DNA from 2 places in the Micromonospora sp. H33 genome. Region 1 is predicted to be linked to the other one. Evidence: riboswitches for the same ligand, from Rfam matches in the RefSeq annotation. Region 1 holds a riboswitch; the other holds the start of a gene.
The links. A riboswitch is a leader RNA that binds a small molecule or an ion and turns the genes downstream of it on or off. The one in region 1 is predicted to bind thiamine pyrophosphate.
Positions count from the first base shown of each region.

Region 2: another riboswitch for thiamine pyrophosphate. It lies ahead of ACTMS0_RS05970 (ECF transporter S component); the one in region 1 lies ahead of thiE (thiamine phosphate synthase).

Region 1 is NZ_JBQHDE010000003.1:362,560-371,528, reverse strand. It holds gene thiC (phosphomethylpyrimidine synthase ThiC) at 1-1,007, opposite strand, end outside; gene thiD (bifunctional hydroxymethylpyrimidine kinase/phosphomethylpyrimidine kinase) at 1,025-1,813, opposite strand; gene ACTMS0_RS10965 (thiamine phosphate synthase) at 1,810-2,460, opposite strand; gene ACTMS0_RS10960 (thiazole synthase) at 2,532-3,308, opposite strand; gene thiS (sulfur carrier protein ThiS) at 3,305-3,505, opposite strand; gene thiO (glycine oxidase ThiO) at 3,496-4,641, opposite strand; gene thiE (thiamine phosphate synthase) at 4,635-5,261, opposite strand; TPP riboswitch at 5,256-5,364, opposite strand; gene ACTMS0_RS10940 (ThuA domain-containing protein) at 5,687-8,969, shown strand, end outside.
Region 2 is NZ_JBQHDE010000002.1:80,543-89,511, forward strand. It holds gene ACTMS0_RS05955 (PHP domain-containing protein) at 1-885, opposite strand, end outside; gene ACTMS0_RS05960 (energy-coupling factor transporter transmembrane component T family protein) at 1,009-1,809, opposite strand; gene ACTMS0_RS05965 (ABC transporter ATP-binding protein) at 1,806-3,260, opposite strand; gene ACTMS0_RS05970 (ECF transporter S component) at 3,357-3,947, opposite strand; TPP riboswitch at 4,020-4,125, opposite strand; gene ACTMS0_RS05975 (permease) at 4,374-5,372, shown strand; gene ACTMS0_RS05980 (TIGR03943 family putative permease subunit) at 5,369-6,112, shown strand; gene ACTMS0_RS05985 (alpha/beta fold hydrolase) at 6,140-6,964, shown strand; gene ACTMS0_RS05990 (sugar isomerase domain-containing protein) at 7,019-7,744, shown strand; gene ACTMS0_RS05995 (DUF6328 family protein) at 7,915-8,415, shown strand; gene ACTMS0_RS06000 (acyl-CoA dehydrogenase family protein) at 8,534-8,969, shown strand, end outside.

The DNA.
Region 1 (8,969 bases):
ACCTGGACGTCGTACTCCCACGCCACCTTCGTCAGCTCCCCGAGAGTGCGAAGCTCCGCGAACTGCGCCTCGTCGTTGGCGTCCGCGATCGAGCCGGGCCGCAGGCCGTCGCCGAGTGAGAACGTCACGTCGTACCGGGCCAGGATCTCGCACAGCTCCCGGAAGTTCGTGTAGAGGAAGTTCTCCTCGTGGTGGGCCAGGCACCAGGCCGCCATGATCGAGCCGCCCCGCGACACGATGCCGGTCACCCGACCGACGGCCAGCGGCACGTACGGCAGCAGCACACCCGCGTGCACCGTCATGTAGTCGACGCCCTGCTCGGCCTGCTCGATGACGGTCTCCCGGAACACCTCCCAGCTCAGCTTCACCGGGTCACCACCGACCTTCTCCAGCGCCTGGTAGATCGGCACCGTGCCGATCGGCACCGGCGAGTTCCGCACGATCGCCTCGCGCGTCTCGTGGATCCGCTTGCCGGTCGACAGGTCCATCACGGTGTCCGCGCCCCACCGCGTCGCCCAGGTCAGCTTCTCCACCTCCTCGGCGATCGACGAGGTGACCGCCGAGGTGCCGATGTTGGCGTTGACCTTGACCAGGAACGCCTTGCCGATGATCGCCGGTTCGCACTCCGGGTGGTTGACGTTCAACGGCAGGACCGCCCGGCCGGCCGCGATCTCGTCGCGTACGAACTCCGGCGCCATGCCCTCCCGGATCGCGACGAACTCCATCTCCGGCGTGACGACGCCCGCCCGGGCGTACGCGAGCTGCGTCGGCCGTTTCCCATCCACTCCGGCCAGTGGAGTACCCGCACCGCGCACCGGGGCGACGTCCCCGCGTGACGCGATCCACGGTCCGCGCAGCGGCGGCAGCCCGACCTCCGGATCCGAACCCGGCCCGGACGTGTCGTAGAGCCGCACCGGCGGGTTGTCACCGGTGAGGTCGACCTCGGCGAACGGCACCTGGACGTCCGGCCGTGAACCCTCGACGTAGACCTTGCGACGTGCCTGCATGACAGCCTCCCTGTCGGTCAAGCGGACCAGCCGAAGTGATCCAGCGGTCCGCGTCCCGCGCCCAACTCCCAGTCCCGGGCACCGGTCAGTGCCCGGGTGACGTACTCCTTGGCGGTGGCGACCGCCGCCGGCACCGGGTCGCCCAGCGCGAGCCGGACGGCGACGGCCGCCGAGAACGAACATCCGGTCCCGTGGTTGTGCCGGGTCGGCACCCGGGGCGCGCGGAGCAGGGTGGTGACGCCGGCGCCGTGCAGCACGTCGACCGCCTCGCCGTCCGCGTCCACGTCGCCGCCGGTGACCACGACGTGCTCCGGGCCGCCCGCGGCGAGGGCCTCGGCGGCGGCCACCATCTCCTCGACCGTGGACACCGGGCGTCCGGTGATGGCCGCGGCCTCCGCGCAGTTCGGCGTCGCCACCTTCGCGTACGGCAGCAGCCGCTCCACCGCAGCGACCACGCCCAGTGCGTGTCCACTCGTCGCGACCAGCACCGGGTCGACGACGAGGTGCGGCAGCCGGCCGTCCTTCGCCGCGTCGGCGACGACGTCGGCGATCGCCGGGGTGCCCAGCATGCCGGTCTTGACCGCCCGGACGGCGAAGTCGGCGAGCACGCTGTCCAACTGGTCGGTGACCGTGCGCGGCGGCAGCGGCAGGACGGCGTCGACACCGCGGGTGTTCTGGGCGGTGACAGCCGTGAGGACGCTGGTGCCGTACGCCCCGAGCGCCGCGAAGACCTTCAGGTCGGCCTGGATGCCGGCGCCGCCGCCCGAGTCGGAGCCGGCAATCGTGAGGATGGTGTACGGGGTCACTGTGCTCTCTCCGTGGTTGCGTTTGAGGGCCGCGGCCGACCATGGGCCCGGGCGAAGGCGCGAGTGAGCGTGGCGGCCGCCTCGGCGGCGTCGTCGGCTCGCATGACCGCACCCAGCACCGCGACCCCTGCCGCTCCCGCCTCGACACAGTCGTGCACCTGCTGCGGGGTCTCCACACCACCCAGTGCGAGGACCGGCGCCGGACTGACCTCGATCAGCCTGCGCAGCCCGTCCGGGCGCAGGGGTGGGCCGTAGCCGGGTTTGGTCCGCGTGGGGTAGACGGGTGAGAGGGTGGCGTAGTCCTCGGTGGTGAGTCGGGTGAGCTCCGCCTCGTCGTGGCAGGACCGGCCGACCAGGCCGAGGGGCGGCGGCGGGTACGGGCCGGCGGCGGGCAGGTGGACGCCGTCCCCGTCGAGCGGATCCGGGCCGGCGACGATCAGGGTGCCGCCGACGTCGGCGAGGATCGCGCGCAGGTCGGCGGCGAGAGCGGCCCGTTCGGGGCGGGGCAGGTCCTTCTCCCGCAGCACCACCCACCGCACTCCCCCGGCCACCGCGCCCGCGACCACGTCGACGAGCGGCGATCGCGCCACGCGGCGGTCGGTGAGCAGCACGACGCCCGTCGGCGTCGCGCCGGCAGCCGACGAGATCTTGGAAGGAAACGGCCCTTGGAGGGGCCGGAATCCGCCAAGATCTCGGGTGCCCAGGCCCGGCGACGCGGTCACAGGTCCGGCCTGCCCTCGTCCGGCGTGGAGGCGAGGGCGTGGAAGCGACGGGGGATCCGGCCGGCCCCGTATGCCAGGCGGCCCGCCTCGACCGCGTACCGCATCGCCGTCGCCATCGCCACCGGGTCGGCGGCGCGCGTCACCGCGCTGGCCAGCAGCACCGCGTCGCAGCCCAGCTCCATGGCGAGGGCCGCGTCGGACGCGGTGCCGATGCCGGCGTCCAGGATCACCGGCACGTCCACGCTCTGCCGGATGAGCCGGATGTGGTGCGGGTTGGACACCCCCAGCCCGGACCCGATCGGCGACCCCGCCGGCATCACGGCCGCGCAGCCCACGTCGGCGAGGCGGCGGGCCAGGATCGGGTCGTCCGAGGTGTACGGCAGCACGGTGAACCCGTCGCCGACCAGTTCCTCGGCGGCGCGCAGCAACTCCACCCCGTCGGGCAGCAGCGTGCGCTCGTCGCCGATCACCTCAAGCTTGACCCAGTCGGTGTCGAACGCCTCCCGCGCCAGGTGGGCCACCTTCACCGCCTCGCCGGCCGTGTAGCAGCCGGCCGTGTTGGGCAGCAGCCGCACCCCGCAGCGGTCGAGAAGGTCCAGCAGGCCACCCGAGCCGCCGGAGGTGTCGACCCGGCGCAGGGCGAGGGTGACCAGCTCGGTGCCGGACGCCCGGATCGCCTGCTCCAGCACGTGCAGGTTGGCCGCCCCGCCGGTGCCGAGGACCAGCCGCGACGTGAACGTGACGCCGCCCAGCTCGAAGCCCACGGCGCTCACCCGCCCTGCGCGGCGCTGAGCACCTCGACCCGGTCGCCGTCACCAAGCAGGGTCGCCGACCAGCCGCCACGCGGCACCACCTCGCCGTTGACGGCGACGGCGAGGCCGCGCTCCTGGTCGGTGACGTCGCGGACGAGGTCGGCGACGGTCGAGCCGCCGGGCAGGGTACGCCCGGCCCCGTTCACGGTCAGTTCCACGGGTGTCCCTCCTCAGAGCCTGTCGGGGCGAAGCGGTCCGGGGCGAAGGGGGCGAGCAGCGGATCCGGCTCGCCGGTGACGATCAGGTCGGTGATCAGGTCGGCCGTGACCGGGGTGAGCACGATCCCGTGACGGTGGTGCCCGGTGGCGGCGAGCACGTCCGGCCGGCCCGGCAGCGGGCCGAGGATCGGCGCGTTGTCCGGCGTGCCGGGGCGGAGGCCGGCGAGGGTCTCGACCAGGTCGTACTCGCCCAGCTCCGGCACCAGGTCGACGGCCGCGCGGAGCAGGCGCAGCACCGCTCCGGCGGACACCGTCGTGTCGGTGCGCTCCTCGACGGTCGCCCCGACCACCACCTCCCCGCCGCCCCGGGGGACGAGGTAGACGTGCTCGCCGTCCGCGTACCCCCGGATCACGTGCCGGAAGCCCGGCGCGACGCCGCCGGGCGCGCGGAGCCGGAGCACCTGGCCCTTCACCGGGCGGACCGGCAGCCCGGTCAGCGCGGCGGCGCCGCAACCGGCCGCGACCACCGTGACGCCGGCGGCCACGTCGGACAGCCGGCGGACCGGGCTGGCCACCAGCGTCGCGCCGGCCCGCTCGGCGGCGGTCCGCAGCGCCGGCACCAGGCGCCGGGGGTCCACCTGGTGGTCGGTGGCGGCGAGGGCGCCGCCGCGCACGCGGGGCGCGAGCGCGGGCTCGCGGTCCCGCAGCTCAGAGGGGCGCAGCACGGTCACCGGCAGGCCGAGCCCCTGCTGGTACGCCCACAACCGTCGTGCCTCGGCCAGGTCGTCGGCGGTGAGCCCGACCATGAGCGTGCCGTCGGCGCGGTAGCCGAGGTCGGCGCCGGAGGCGTCGGCCAGCTCGGCGGCGAACGCCGGCCAGCGGGCGGCCGAGGCGGTGAGCAGGCCGGTCAGCTCGTGCTCGCCGAAGTACGCCTCGGCGACCGGTGCGAGCATCCCGGCGGCGACGTGCGCGGCACCCGACCCGGGCGCCGGGTCGTGCACGACGACCCGCAGGCCGCGCGCGGCGCACCGCCAGGCGATCGCCAGCCCGACCGGCCCGGCCCCCACCACCGCCACGTCGGGAAGGAAGGGCCCCTTCTTAACGCCTGCGGTAGTAAAAGGGTCCCTTCCTAACACGTCAGCGCCTTGAGCAGCTCGGTGGTGGCGCGGGCGGGGTCGGCCGCCCCGGAGAGCGCGCCGATCACCGCCACCCCGTACGCGCCGGCCCCCCGCAGGGCGGGCACGTCCTCCGCCGTCACTCCCCCGATGGCGATCACCGGCACGCTGACCGCCGCGGCGACCGCCCGGACACCGGCCACGCCGATCGCCGTCGGGAGCCCGTCCTTCGTCGAGGTGGGCCGGTACGGCCCGACCCCCAGGTAGCTGGCCCCGGCGGCGACCGCCTCGGCGGCGGTGCCCGGGTCACGTGCCGTGGCGCCGAGGACGGCCGCCGATCCCAGCACCGCACGGGCCGCACCGACCGGCAGGTCGTCGGCGCCCACGTGCCCACCGTCGGCACCGACCGCCAGCGCCACGTGGAGCCGGTCGTTCACCAGGCAGGTCGACCCGTACCGCGCGCACAGGACGACGGCCCGGCGGGCCAGGTCGTACGCCTCCCGGTCGGTCGCGTCGTCGGTCACCCGGACCTGGACGACCAGCTCGGCACGGGCCACCGGCAGGGCGGCCCGGAGCACCGCGAGCGGGTTCCGCCCGGGACGGGTGTCGGTGATGAGATGCAGTCGCCCGAGGGACGGCACGGCAACACTCCTCCCTGCGCCGGCATTACCCGGATCAGGTTCGACGGTCGGGGGCTCACAGCCCCCCTCTCAGCCCGGTCCACCGGGCTCCCGTGGGTCACTTGCCTGTCACCGTACGGCAGATGTGCCGGGCTGCCAAGGCGCGGTTTCGGCGGAGTGCCGCCGGTGGATGTGCTAACCGGAGCCGGTTCCGCCCGCCCCGACGGTCGGTTTGCACTGTCCTGGCTGGATTGACGTCCGCCGTTGCCGAAACGTTATCCATCGAAGCCTTGCTAAGAACTGAGCCAACCGAACTAGTTTGTTCAGCGAGTCGACATAATGCCGGAACGGCGCCCTGGCACGGCGTCCCGACCGGCTCCATCCGGGACGGTCTTCGGCGAGCCGGCCCCCGCGACCCCTGTCCAGTCAGGACAAAGGAGACCGGAGTGTCCCGACCACGCCGTGCCCGCGTACCCGTCACCGCCACCTTGCTCACCCTCGGGCTCGCCGCGACCATGCTCGTCGCCGCGCCCACCGCGCAGGCCGCCCCTGTTGCCCAGGCCGCCCCTGTTGCCCAGGCCGCCCCCACCGCGCCGGTCGCGCCGGTCGCGGCTCCCGCCCCGAACGCCGCCGCCGACGACCCTTTCTCGGTCCTGGTGTTCTCCAAGACCGCCGGCTTCCGGCACGACTCCATCCCCACCGGTATCGCCGCGATCCAGCAGCTCGGCGCGGAGCACGGCTTCACCGTCGACACCACCGAGGACGGCGCCGCGTTCACCGACGAGAACCTCGCCCGGTACCGGGCGGTCGTCTGGCTCTCCACCACCGGTGACGTGCTCGACCCCGACCAGCAGGCGGCGTTCGAGCGCTACGTCCGCGCCGGCGGCGGGTACGCCGGCATCCACGCCGCCTCCGACACCGAGTACAGCTGGTCCTGGTACGGGGAGCTGGTGGGCGCCTACTTCGCCAGCCACCCGGCCAACCAGCAGGCCACGGTCAAGGTGGAGGACCACGCGCACGAGTCCACCGCCCACCTGCCGGAGCGCTGGTCCCGGTTCGACGAGTGGTACAACTACCAGTCCAACCCGCGCGGCGACGTGCACGTGCTGGCGACCCTCGACGAGACCAGCTACTCCCCGGGTGCGGGTGCGATGGGTCACGACCACCCGATCGCCTGGTGCCAGGACTTCGACGGCGGGCGGGCCTGGTACACCGGCGGCGGGCACACCCGCGAGTCGTACGCCGAGCCGGAGTTCCTCGCGCACCTGCTCGGCGGCATCCGCACCGCCGCCGGGGTGCAGGACGCCGACTGCGGCGCGTCGCTGACCGAGAGCTTCGAGAAGGTGACGCTGGACAGCAACACCAGCAACCCGATGGAGCTGGACGTCGCCCCCGACGGCCGGGTCTTCTACATCGAGCGTGACGGCCGGGTGCAGATCGTCAAGCCGGACACCGGCAGCACGGTCACCGCCCTCGACCTCGACGTGTTCACCGGCAACGAGGACGGCCTGATCGGCATCCGGCTCGACCCGGACTTCGCCACCAACCGGTGGGTGTACCTGTACTACGCCCCGAACGACGGGGTGGCGCGCAACCTGCTGTCCCGGTTCACGGTGACCGGGGACACGATCGACCCGGCCAGCGAGAAGCAGGTCCTCCGCGTCGACACCCAGCGCAACACCTGCTGTCACGCCGGCGGCAGCATGGCCTTCGACCGGGCCGGCAATCTCTACCTGGCCACCGGCGACAACACCAACCCGTTCCAGTCCGACGCGTACACCCCGATCGACGAGCGTCCGGGGCGGGCCGACTACGACGCGCAGCGCACCTCCGGCAACACCAACGACCTGCGCGGCAAGGTCATCCGGATCCACCCCGAGGACGACGGGACGTACACCGTGCCGGCGGGGAACCTCTTCCCGCCGGGCACCGCGAAGACCCGGCCGGAGATCTACGCCATGGGCTTCCGTAACCCGTTCCGGATCGGCGTTGACCCGGGCACCGACACGCTCTACGTCGCCGACTACGGGCCGGACGCCGCCTCGGCCAACCCCAACCGGGGACCGGAGGGGACGGTGGAGTGGAACATCGTCGCCACCCCCGGCAACTACGGCTGGCCGTACTGCACCGGCGCGAACTACGCCTACAACGACTACCAGTTCCCGTCCGGCCCGAGCGACGCGAAGTTCGACTGCGCCGCACCGGTGAACGACTCGCCGAACAACACCGGCCTGACCGACCTCCCGCCGGCCGTTCCGGCGACCGTGGACTACGACTACGGCGGCAACCCGCGCTTCCCGGAGATCGGTGGCGGCGGCGCCCCGATGGGTGGCCCGGTCTACCGATACGACGCCGACCTCGACTCGGACCGCAAGTGGCCGGCGTACTACGACGGCAAGGCGATGTTCGGCGAGTGGAACCAGTCGAAGATGTACACGATGCAGGTCACCGCCGACGGGAAGTCGCTGGTCGACATCAACCAGCTGCTCGCCGGGATGAGCTTCCTCCGGCCGATGGACTTCGAGTTCGGCCCGGACGGCGCGCTCTACCTGATCGAGTGGGGCAGCGGCTTCGGCGGCAACAACGACAACTCCGGCGTCTACCGGATCGACTACATCGCCGCCGATCGCGCCCCGATCGCGGTGGCCGACGCCGAGCCGACCTCCGGGCCGGCGCCACTGACCGTGGCGTTCTCCAGCGCCGGGTCACGCGACCCGGACGGCGGCGCGCTGACGTACGCGTGGGCCTTCGGCGACGGGCAGACCTCGACGGCGGCCAACCCCACCCACACGTACGCGTCGCCCGGCAACTACACCGCCCAGCTCACCGTCACCAATCCGAAGGGCCGTACGGCGGTGGCGAACGTGCCGGTCACGGTGGGCAACACCGCGCCGACCGTGCAGCTCGAGTTCCCGCCGGACGGCGGATTCTTCGACTGGGGCGACCAGGTCCGCTACACGATCACGGTGACCGACCCGGAGGACGGCACGATCGACTGCGACCGGGTGCGACTCCAGGTCCTGCTCGGCCACGACGAGCACGCCCACCCGCTGGAGCAGCACACCGGCTGCACCGGCACGGTCCAGACGTCGCTCGCCTCCGGGCACGGCGCCGAGGCCGACGTGTTCACCGTCTTCGAGGCCACCTACACCGACGACGGCGGGGCCGGCGGGGCCGCCCCGCTGACCGGCCGGGACATCGAGCAGCTCCAGCCCAAGCGCAAGCAGGCCGAGTTCTACACCGCGACCGGCCGGGCACCGGGGAGCACCGGCGGCGGCGACCCGGGCGTGCAGAAGGAGACCACCGGCGACACCGCCGGCGGCGGCCAGAACATCGGCTTCATCGAGGACGGTGACTGGTGGTCGCTCGTGCCGGCCGACCTGACCAACATCACCTCGATCCGGTTCCGGGTCGCCTCGGCGACCAGCGGCGGCGTGATCGAGGTCCGGGCCGGCGCGGTCGACGGACCGGTGGTCGCCCAGGCCACCGTGCCGGGTACCGGCGCCTGGCAGACGTACACCGACGTGACGGCGCCGGTGACCGGCCCGGCGAGCGGCACCCTGTACTTCGTGGCCCAGGACCCGGCCGCCGGCGCGGGGTCGCTGTTCAACGTCAACTGGGCGGACTTCCTCGGCCGGGGCGTCACCGAGAACGGGCCCCCGGCCGTGACCGCCACCGCCACCCCGGCCACCGGCACCGTGCCGGTCACCGTCGCCTTCGACGGCACGG
Region 2 (8,969 bases), on a different contig from region 1:
GTAGCTCTCCAGCGGGTAGCCGGGGAAGGAGTTCGCCGACGGGTTGTTGTCGTAGTAGCCGCGGGCCCGGCCGCCGCCCGGGAGGCCGGCGGCCTGGTGGCCGGGAGCGCCCTCCATCCCGATCGCCACGCTGGGGTCGGCGTCCCGCCAGCCGCGGATCTCGTGCGGGGAGTCGATGCCCCGCCGGGCCGGGTGGTTGGCCAGGAAGAGCGCGCCCTCGACGCGGCGTTGGCGGACCGCCTCGCCGAGGAACTTGATGCCGGCGATGGCGAGCGCCTCGTTGGCCGGGGTGGAGTCGCCGGCGTTCTTGACGCTGCCGTCGAAGGCGTTCTCGAACTCCTTGAGGACGGCGACCTCGTCGCGTCCGGGGTGGACGAAGACGGTCGCGTGCTCGGCGGCCGGGATGTTCCACTCCAGGCCCTGGTAGATGAGCAGGTCCTTGAGCTGGGCCCGCGCGGCGACGATGTCCGGGTTGACCTTCTCCACGCCGATCTTCGCGTGGGTCGCGCTGCCGTGGTCGGTGACCACCATCCAGTCGAGGCCGTACGCGTTGGCGTGCCGGGCCTGGTCGATCACCCGGTACATGGCGTCCGAGCTGTACTGGGTGTGGATGTGGTGGTCACCGGCGAGCCAGCGGAACTCGCCGGTGCGGCCGTGGTCGCCGCCGGGACCGTGGTGGTGGTCCGCCGCGAGGGCGGGCGTGCCGGAGGCCAGCACGGTGGTGGCCGCGCCGGCGCCCAGCAGGCCGGCGCTCCGCAGGAAGCCGCGCCGGCTGACGTCCGCGGGCGGCAGTTCCTGGTCCGGAATGGAGAGGTCGAGCGCCGGGGGTACGTCGGTGCCGGCGACCGGGTCGTGATCGTGGTGGTGCGCGTGGCCGTGGCCCATGTGCTGCTCTCCCGTCCGATCGTTGAGGTCGCGGCCAATCTCGTCCGATCAGGGGAACATCGCGTGTCGCGCACGCTGCACCCATGCGAACATGCGATTCCACTGATCGGTCGGCCGCGACCGTCACCCGATCAGCGGGCGGAACGTGCCGAGGAGGACGCTGGCGGTGAGCGCGGCGCCGGCAAGCGCCGCCGCACCGGCGACCAGGACGGCGTCGGCGGTGCCGAAGTGCTGTCGGCGGGCGACGGTACGCGGGGTGGTGGCGTCGAACCCGCGCGCGTCCATCGCCACGGCCAGCCGGGTGCCCCGGCGGATTGCGCCGACCAGCAGCGTGAACGCGGTCGAGGCGAAGAGGCACATCCTGGCCAGCGGGTTGCGGCCGGCGTCGACCCCCCGGGCCCGCCGCGCCATGCTGATCATCCGCCACTCCTGACCGAGCAGCGGCACCAGCCGGAACGCGGCCAGCGCGCCGTACGCGAACCGGGCCGGCGCCTTCGCGTTCTGCACCAGCGCGTCGGCCAGGTCGGTCGGGTCCGTCGTGGCGACGACGATCACCCCCGGCAGCGCCACCGCGAACATGCGCAGCACCAGGCCGAGGGCGGTGAGCAGCACGCCGGAGGTCACCACCACCGGACCGGCGTCCAGCAGCACGCGGCCGGAGCGCTCGGCGGCGAAGAGCACCAGCGTGACCAGGATGCCGCCCGCGCTGGCCAGCAGCGGCCACGCCCGCCGGGCCAGCACTCGCAGGCGTACGCCGAACAGCGGCAGCACGGCCAGCTCGACCGCGATGGCGATCGCCGGGGCCACCGGGTCCAGGGTCGCGATCAGGACGACCGAGAAGACCAGCGCCGCGGCGAACTTCGCCACCGGGTTGCGCCGCGCCAGCGGCGCGTCCGGCCGGGCGACCGGCTCCAGGCCGATCACGGTGTTCCCCCGGTGGGGTCGTGCGGGGCCGGGCCGACGTGGCGCTCCAGCCGGACGTGGCGGTCGGCGAGGGCGGCGACGAACTCCGCGTCGTGGGTCACCGTCACCAGGCCGTGCCCCGCGTCGCGCAGGCCGGCGAAGAGGTCCACCAGCTCCAGCCATGTCCGCCGGTCCTGGCCGAACGTGGGTTCGTCGCAGATCAGCAGGCGGGGTGCCGTGGCCAGGGCCGTCGCCACGCTCAGCCGCCGCGCCTCGCCACCGGACAGGGTGTACGGGTTCGCGGCCGCGAGCGCCGACAGCCGCAACCGCGACAGCAACTCGTCCACGGTGGAGCGGACCTCGGCCTCGGTGCGGCCGACGCGGCGGGGGCCGAGGGCCAGCTCGTCGAAGACCGTACCCGTGACGAACTGGTGCTCCGGGTCCTGGAAGACCGAGCCGATCCGGCGGGCCAGCGCCGGTGCCCGCCAGCGGTGCGGGGGAGTACGGGCGTCGCCGCCGGCCAGTTCGGCGGTGGCGGTGACCCGGCCCGTGCCGGGCTTGAGCAGCCCGCCCAGCAGGAGGGCGAGGGTGGACTTGCCGGCGCCGTTGGGACCGCGGACGGCGAGCGCCTCGCCGGCGCGTACGGCCAGGTCGACGGCGCCCAGCCGGGGCGGCAGGCCGAGCCGTTCGGCGGCGAGCAGCACGTCGCCGGCCGGCGCGGTGGCGCGGCGGGGCGGTACCGGGCGGCCGGGCACCCACACCCCCTCGGCGGCGAGCGCGTCGCCGTGGGCGGCGAAGACCGCCTCCGGGGTGCCGTCGGCCCGGACGCCGCCGCCCGCTTCGAGCACGACCACCCGGTCGACCAGCGGCAGCGACTCGGCCACCCGGTGCTCGACGAGGATCAGGGTGGTGTCGGCGTCCAGTACCCGGGCGACCGCGTCGCGGACCAGGGCCGCCCCGGTCGGGTCCAGGTTGGCGGTGGGCTCGTCGAGCAGCAGCAGACCCGGGCGCAGGGCGAGTACCCCGGCCAGGGCGAGGCGCTGCTGCTCCCCGCCGGAGAGCGCGGCCGTGGGGCGGTCCCGGTCGTACGGGAAGCCGACCCGGCGCAGCGCCTCGTCCACCCGGGGCCAGATCTCCTCGGCGGGCACCCCGCGGTTCTCCAGCCCGAACGCGACGTCGTCGCCGGAGCGGGCCATCACCAGTTGGCTCTCCGGGTCCTGGAAGACGACGCCCACCCGCTCGCGGGCCTTGGGCGGGTCCAGCCCGTCGATCTCGACGGTGCCCTCCTGCTCGCCGGTGTCCTCGGGCAGCAGCCCGGCCAGCGCGGTGAGCAAGGTGCTCTTCCCCGCCCCGGACGGCCCGAGCAGCAGTACCCGCTCCCCGTGCTCCACCCGCAGGTCCACGCCACGCAGCGCCCACCGCTTCCGCCCGGCGTGCCGCCAGCCGAACCCCCGCAGCGTCACCGCCGCCACGGCGCGCTCCCTCCTCGCCCCACCCCGTCGATCATGAGGTTGACGGCGATGTGGATCTCCGTTGGTGCCGTCAACCTCATGATCGACACTGGGCGCTCAGATGGCGGCGCGTTCGCGGCCGGCCGGGAAGCGGTCCAGGGCACCCGTACCGGCCAGGGCGCGGGTCAGGTACCAGGCCCCGGCGCCCGCGATCAGCGTCGCGCTGACGATCGTGAGCAGCGCGTACGGGATCCGGTAGCTGCCCAGCGCGTAGTCGACGTTCCAGACGAAGAAGTCGAACAGCGCGGCGCCGAGACCGGTCAACGCACCGGCGAGGAGCGCGGTCGGCAGCCGGAACGAGCGGTAGCGGAACGCCGCGAACGCCAGTTCGGCCCCGAGCCCCTGGATCAGGCCCTGGACGATCGTGATGCCGCCCCACTCCGAGCCGAGCAGCGCGGAGACGGTCGCGGCGACCGCCTCGCAGAACAGCGCCGCACCGGGCTTGCGGATCACCAGGCCACCGAGGACGGCGGGCACCAGCCAGACGCCGTACATGATCGCCTGGGCCGCCGGGAAGAAGGCGAAGGCCGGGTCGACACCCCGCCAGAGCAGGCCCCAGGCCCAGAAGATGACGCCGAAGGCCACCGCGATGACGGCTGCGACGATCACGTCGACGGTGCGCCACCGGGTGGTGGTGGGTTGAGTCATGAGTGCTCCCAGTTCTTGATGCGAACCAGGAGAAGACGCACGCCGCGCCCGGTGTAACCGGACGGCGGCGCGGCTGGAGGTCGACCGAACTCCCTGCGCTGGCATTACCCAGATCAGGTTCGAGGGTCTGCGGGCTCCGCCCGCACTCTCAGCGCTGTGCGCTCCCCTGTCGGATGTGAAGTTGTCCCACCGACGCTAACACCCCTGAAGATCACCCGGCAAAGTGATCTACGCGCAGTTCAGGGCGGGAATGGTGGGTCTTCTCGCGGAGTCCATCGACCGGGCCCGCTCCGGCCGGTAATCTCAGGCCGCCGGTCCGCCACCCGGCAGAGGGAAGAGCACGTGACACCGGAAACGCCCGCCGCCGGCATACCCGACGGCACCACCACGACCGCCCCGGTCGGCCTGGCCACGCCGAACGTACCCCTGAAGGAGCCGCCGCCGGCCGGCGGTGACGAGCCCCGGCGGTGGCTGGGGGACCGGATCGGGTCGGTCGAGGTCCTCGCCGCGCTGCTGGTGCTGTTGATCATCTTCCGGGAGCCGCTCGCCGGCGCGCTCTCGACGCCCCGGCTCCAGACCTGGACGACGGTGTTCGTCTCGGTGATGGTGCAGGCGGTGCCCTTCCTGGTGTTCGGCGTGCTCCTCTCCGCGGTGATCGCGGTCTTCGTGCCCCGGTCGTTCTGGGCGCGGGCCTTGCCGAAGCACCCGGCCGCCGCGGTGCCGGTGGCCAGCGCGGCCGGCGTGGTGCTGCCCGGCTGCGAGTGCGGGTCGGTGCCGATCGCCGGGTCGCTGATCCGGCGGGGCGTCACCCCGGCCGCCGCGCTGGCGTTCCTGCTCGCCGCACCGGCCATCAACCCGATCGTGCTCACCGCCACCGCGGTCGCCTTCCCGAACAACCCGGAGATGGTCCTCGCCCGGGGGCTGGCCAGCCTGGTCGTGGCGATGGTGATGGGCTGGCTGTGGCTGCGCCTCGGCCGGGCCGACTGGATCCGGCTTCCCCGCCGGCCGGAACTGGACGACGCCTCCCGCGGCCGGGCGTTCTGGGCGGCGGTCCGGCACGACGTCACGCACGCCGGCGGCTTCCTCGTCCTCGGGGCGATGGCCGCCGCCAGCATCAACGTGCTGGTGCCCGAGCGGTGGTTGCAGACCCTCGCCGACAACGCGGTGCTGTCGGTGCTGGCGCTGGCGGTGCTCGCCGTCCTCCTCTCCATCTGCTCGGAGGCGGACGCCTTCGTCGCGGCCTCGCTGTCACAGTTCTCGCTCACGTCCCGGCTGGTGTTCCTGGTGGTGGGTCCGATGGTGGATCTCAAGCTCATCTCGATGCAGGCCGGGGTCTTCGGCCGGCGGTTCGCGCTGCGGTTCGCGCCGGCCACCTTCGCGGTGGCGGTGGCGGTCGCCGTCGGCACCGGGGCGGTGCTGCTGTGAACCGCCAGGCGCAGGCGGTGGTCCTGCTGCTGCTCGGCGGCGCGGTGATCCGGGCCTGCTTCACCGACCTCTACCTCAACTACGTCAAGGAGGGGCTGCGTCCCTTCCTGATCGCCGCCGGGGTGCTGCTGGTCGCCGCCGCCGTCATGACCCTCTGGTACGAGCTGCGCCCGGCCCCCCGCGTCGCGGCCACCGGGGACGGACCCGACGACGACCACCACGACCACGGCCACGCCCACCACGAGCCGCGGGTCGGCTGGCTGCTCATCCTGCCGGTGCTCGGCCTGCTGCTCGTCGCACCGCCGGCCCTGGGCTCGTACGCGGCCGGCCAGGCCGGCACCGCCCTCTCCAGCCAGCAGCAGCCGTCGGACTACCCGCCGCTGCCCGAGGGCGACCCGGCCCCGGTGAGCGTGCTCGACTACGCCTCGCGGGCGCTGTTCGACAAGGGCGCGTCCATCGGGGACCGGCGGGTCCAGCTCACCGGCTTCATCACCGCCGGCCCCGACGGGCAGCCGATCCTCGCGCGGATGGTCCTCTCCTGCTGCGCCGCCGACGGCCGCCCGGTCAAGCTGGGCATGACCGGCAACGCGCCCACCGGCCTCGCCGACGACACCTGGGTGGAGGTGACCGGCCGCTACAGCGACCGGATCGTGCTTGACCCGGTGAACGACGCCGAGATCCCCTACCTCGACGTGGAGTCGTGGCGGCAGGTGCCCGCCCCCAAGCGGCAGTACGAGTGACCCCGGTGCGTGGGTAGGCTGCCGATCATGCGGATCGACGCCCGGGGGTTGACCTTCGACGTACGCGCCGGTGGCCCGGAGGACGGTCCGGCCGTCCTCCTGCTGCACGGTTTCCCGCAGCACGGCGGGGAGTGGGACGACGTGGTGCCGGCCCTGCACGCCGCCGGGCTGCGCACGTACGCGCTCGACCAGCGCGGATACTCGCCCGGCGCCCGGCCGGAGGCCGTCGAGGCGTACCGGCTGGCGGAACTGGTCGCCGATCCCGCGGCCGTGCTGGACGCGCTCGGCGTCGACGCGGCGCACGTCGTCGGGCACGACTGGGGAGCCGTCGTCGGTTGGGGCCTGGCCGCCCGCCACCCCGACCGGGTCCGGACGTTGACCGCGGTCTCCGTGCCGCACCCCGCGGCGATGGCGCACGCGCTCACGACCGACCCGCAGCAGAAGGCCCGCTCGGCGTACATGCTGCTGTTCCGGCAGGCCGGCAAGGCGGAGAAGGCGCTGCTGGCGTTGAACGCGACCGGGCTGCGCCGGATGCTGTCCGGCGTCGGCGGCGCCGACCGGGTGGCCGCGTACGCCGAGCCGATGCGCGCCCCCGGCGCGCTCACCGCCGCGCTGAACTGGTACCGGGCGATGTCCCGGAACGACCTGGCAGCCGTCGGCCCGGTGCCGGTGCCGACCACGTACGTCTGGAGCGACCGCGACGTCGCGATCGGCCGGACGGCCGCCGAGGCCTGCGCGGCGCACGTGACCGGCGACTACCGGTTCGTGGATCTGACCGGGGTGAGCCACTGGATCCCCGACGAGGCGCCCGCGCCGCTGGCCGAGGCCATCCTGGCCCGGATCCGCGGCTGAGTAAGGGAGACCGAATTGGACGCAGGGGATGTGGCGCCGACCGCCGAGGATTTCCTGGCGGTGGTCACCGCGACGATGCACCGGGTGGCGGCGAGCCAGCGCGAGGCGGTGGGGAGGGCCGCCGACCTGATCGCCGAGGCGCTGCGCGCCGACGGCGTGGTGCACGCGTTGGGCACCGGGCACTCGGAGGCCCTCGCGATGGAGATCGCCGGGCGGGCCGGTGGGCTGGTGCCCACCAACCGGATCGCCCTGCGCGACCTCGTGCTGGTCGGCGGCGCGTCGCCGGACGTGCTCGGGCCGCGCCTGGAGCGGGACCCGTCGGTGGCGCACCGCCTGTACGACCTCGCGCCCGTCCGCCCGCCGGACGTCTTCGTGCTGGCCTCCAACTCGGGCGTGAACGGGGCGATGGTGGAGTTCGCCGCGCTGGTCCGCGACAAAGGGCACGGGCTGATCGCCATCACCTCGACCGAGCACTCCGGCCGGATGGAGTCGCGCCACCCCTCGGGGCGCAAGCTCGCCGACTTCGCCGACGTGGTGCTCGACAACGGCGCCCCGTACGGCGACGCCACCCTGCCGCTGCCCGGGGGCGGCGCGATCGGCGCGGTCTCGTCGATCACGGCCGCCCTGCTGGCCCAGCAGATCACGGTCGAGGTGGTGGCCCGGCTGCTCGCCTCCGGGGAGCGGCCTCCGGTCTACCTGTCGGCGAACATCGCCGGCGGTGACGCGCACAACGACGCCCTGGAGGCCCGGTACGCCGGCCGCATCCGCCGCGGCGCCTGAGGTGTGAGGAGGCGCCCCTTCTTAACGTCTCCGGTAGAGGAGGGGTCCCTTGTTAACGGTCCGCTCCGGCCGGTGATCCGAACCGGTTTCACGGAACGCGGGGTGGGGCATCAGCGTTCCTGCCGGCGGGGTGGGCTCCGCCGGCGGTACGTTCTCACCGGAGGTAGCGCGTGTCGAAGGAGACCGAGAAGCAGCGCTGGCAGCGCAACTTCGCCGACCTGCTGCAGGAGTTGCGGGTGGCGCAGACGGGCGTGCAGATCCTCTTCGCCTTCCTGCTCACTCTGCCCTTCAGCGCCGGGTTCGAGCGGACGACGCCCTTCCAGAAGGACGTCTACATCGTCGCGCTGCTGGCCGCGGCCGGCGCCACCGCCCTGATCATCTCTCCGGTGGCCTTCCACCGGGCGCTGTTCCGGCAGGGGCGCAAGCCGGAGCTGGTCCGGTTCGCGCACCGGATGGCGAGCGCCGGTCTCGCGTTCATGCTGGTCTCGATGGTCAGCGCGGTCCTGCTGATCACCGACTTCGTGCTCGACCGGACGATCGCCTTCGTGCTCAGCGGGATCACCGCGATCTGGTTCCTGGCCTTCTGGGCCGTCCTGCCGTTCGCCCGCCGCAACTGGGGCGAGGACGACGTGGACGACGAGGAGGACAGCCCGACGTCGTACGCCGACTGAGCGGCAAAGACGCCGGTAAATCGATCTTCACCGAACGCTACCCCTGGGTAACACCCGGGGGTAGCGTGGCAGGTGTCGCCACGTCGACGCATCCGGACCGAGGTTCGAGGAGGCAGCCGTGACCACGACGCAGAACAGCCGGTCCGCACCCGACGGCACCGGCCCCGACCAGCCCACGACCTCCGGCTCGGCCGGCCCGCTGCCCAAGGAGGCCGGCCAGGTCTCCGAGAAGGAGGCCCGACAGGTCGCCGAGGCCGCGCGGGAGTCCTCGTGGGACCGTCCGAGTTTCGGCAAGGAGCTCTTCCTCGGCCGGTTCCGGCTCGACCTCATCAACCCCTGGCCGCAGTCGGCGCCGGACGACGTCGCCCGGGCCGACGAGTTCCTCGGCCGGCTCCGGGAGTACGTGGCCTCCGAGGTGGACGGTGCGGTCATCGAGCGGGACGCGGCCATCCCCGACGAGGTGTTCCAGGGGCTGGCCCGGCTCGGCGCGTTCGGCATGAAGATCGACCGGGCGTACGGCGGCCTCGGGCTGAGCAACCTGCACTACTGCCGGG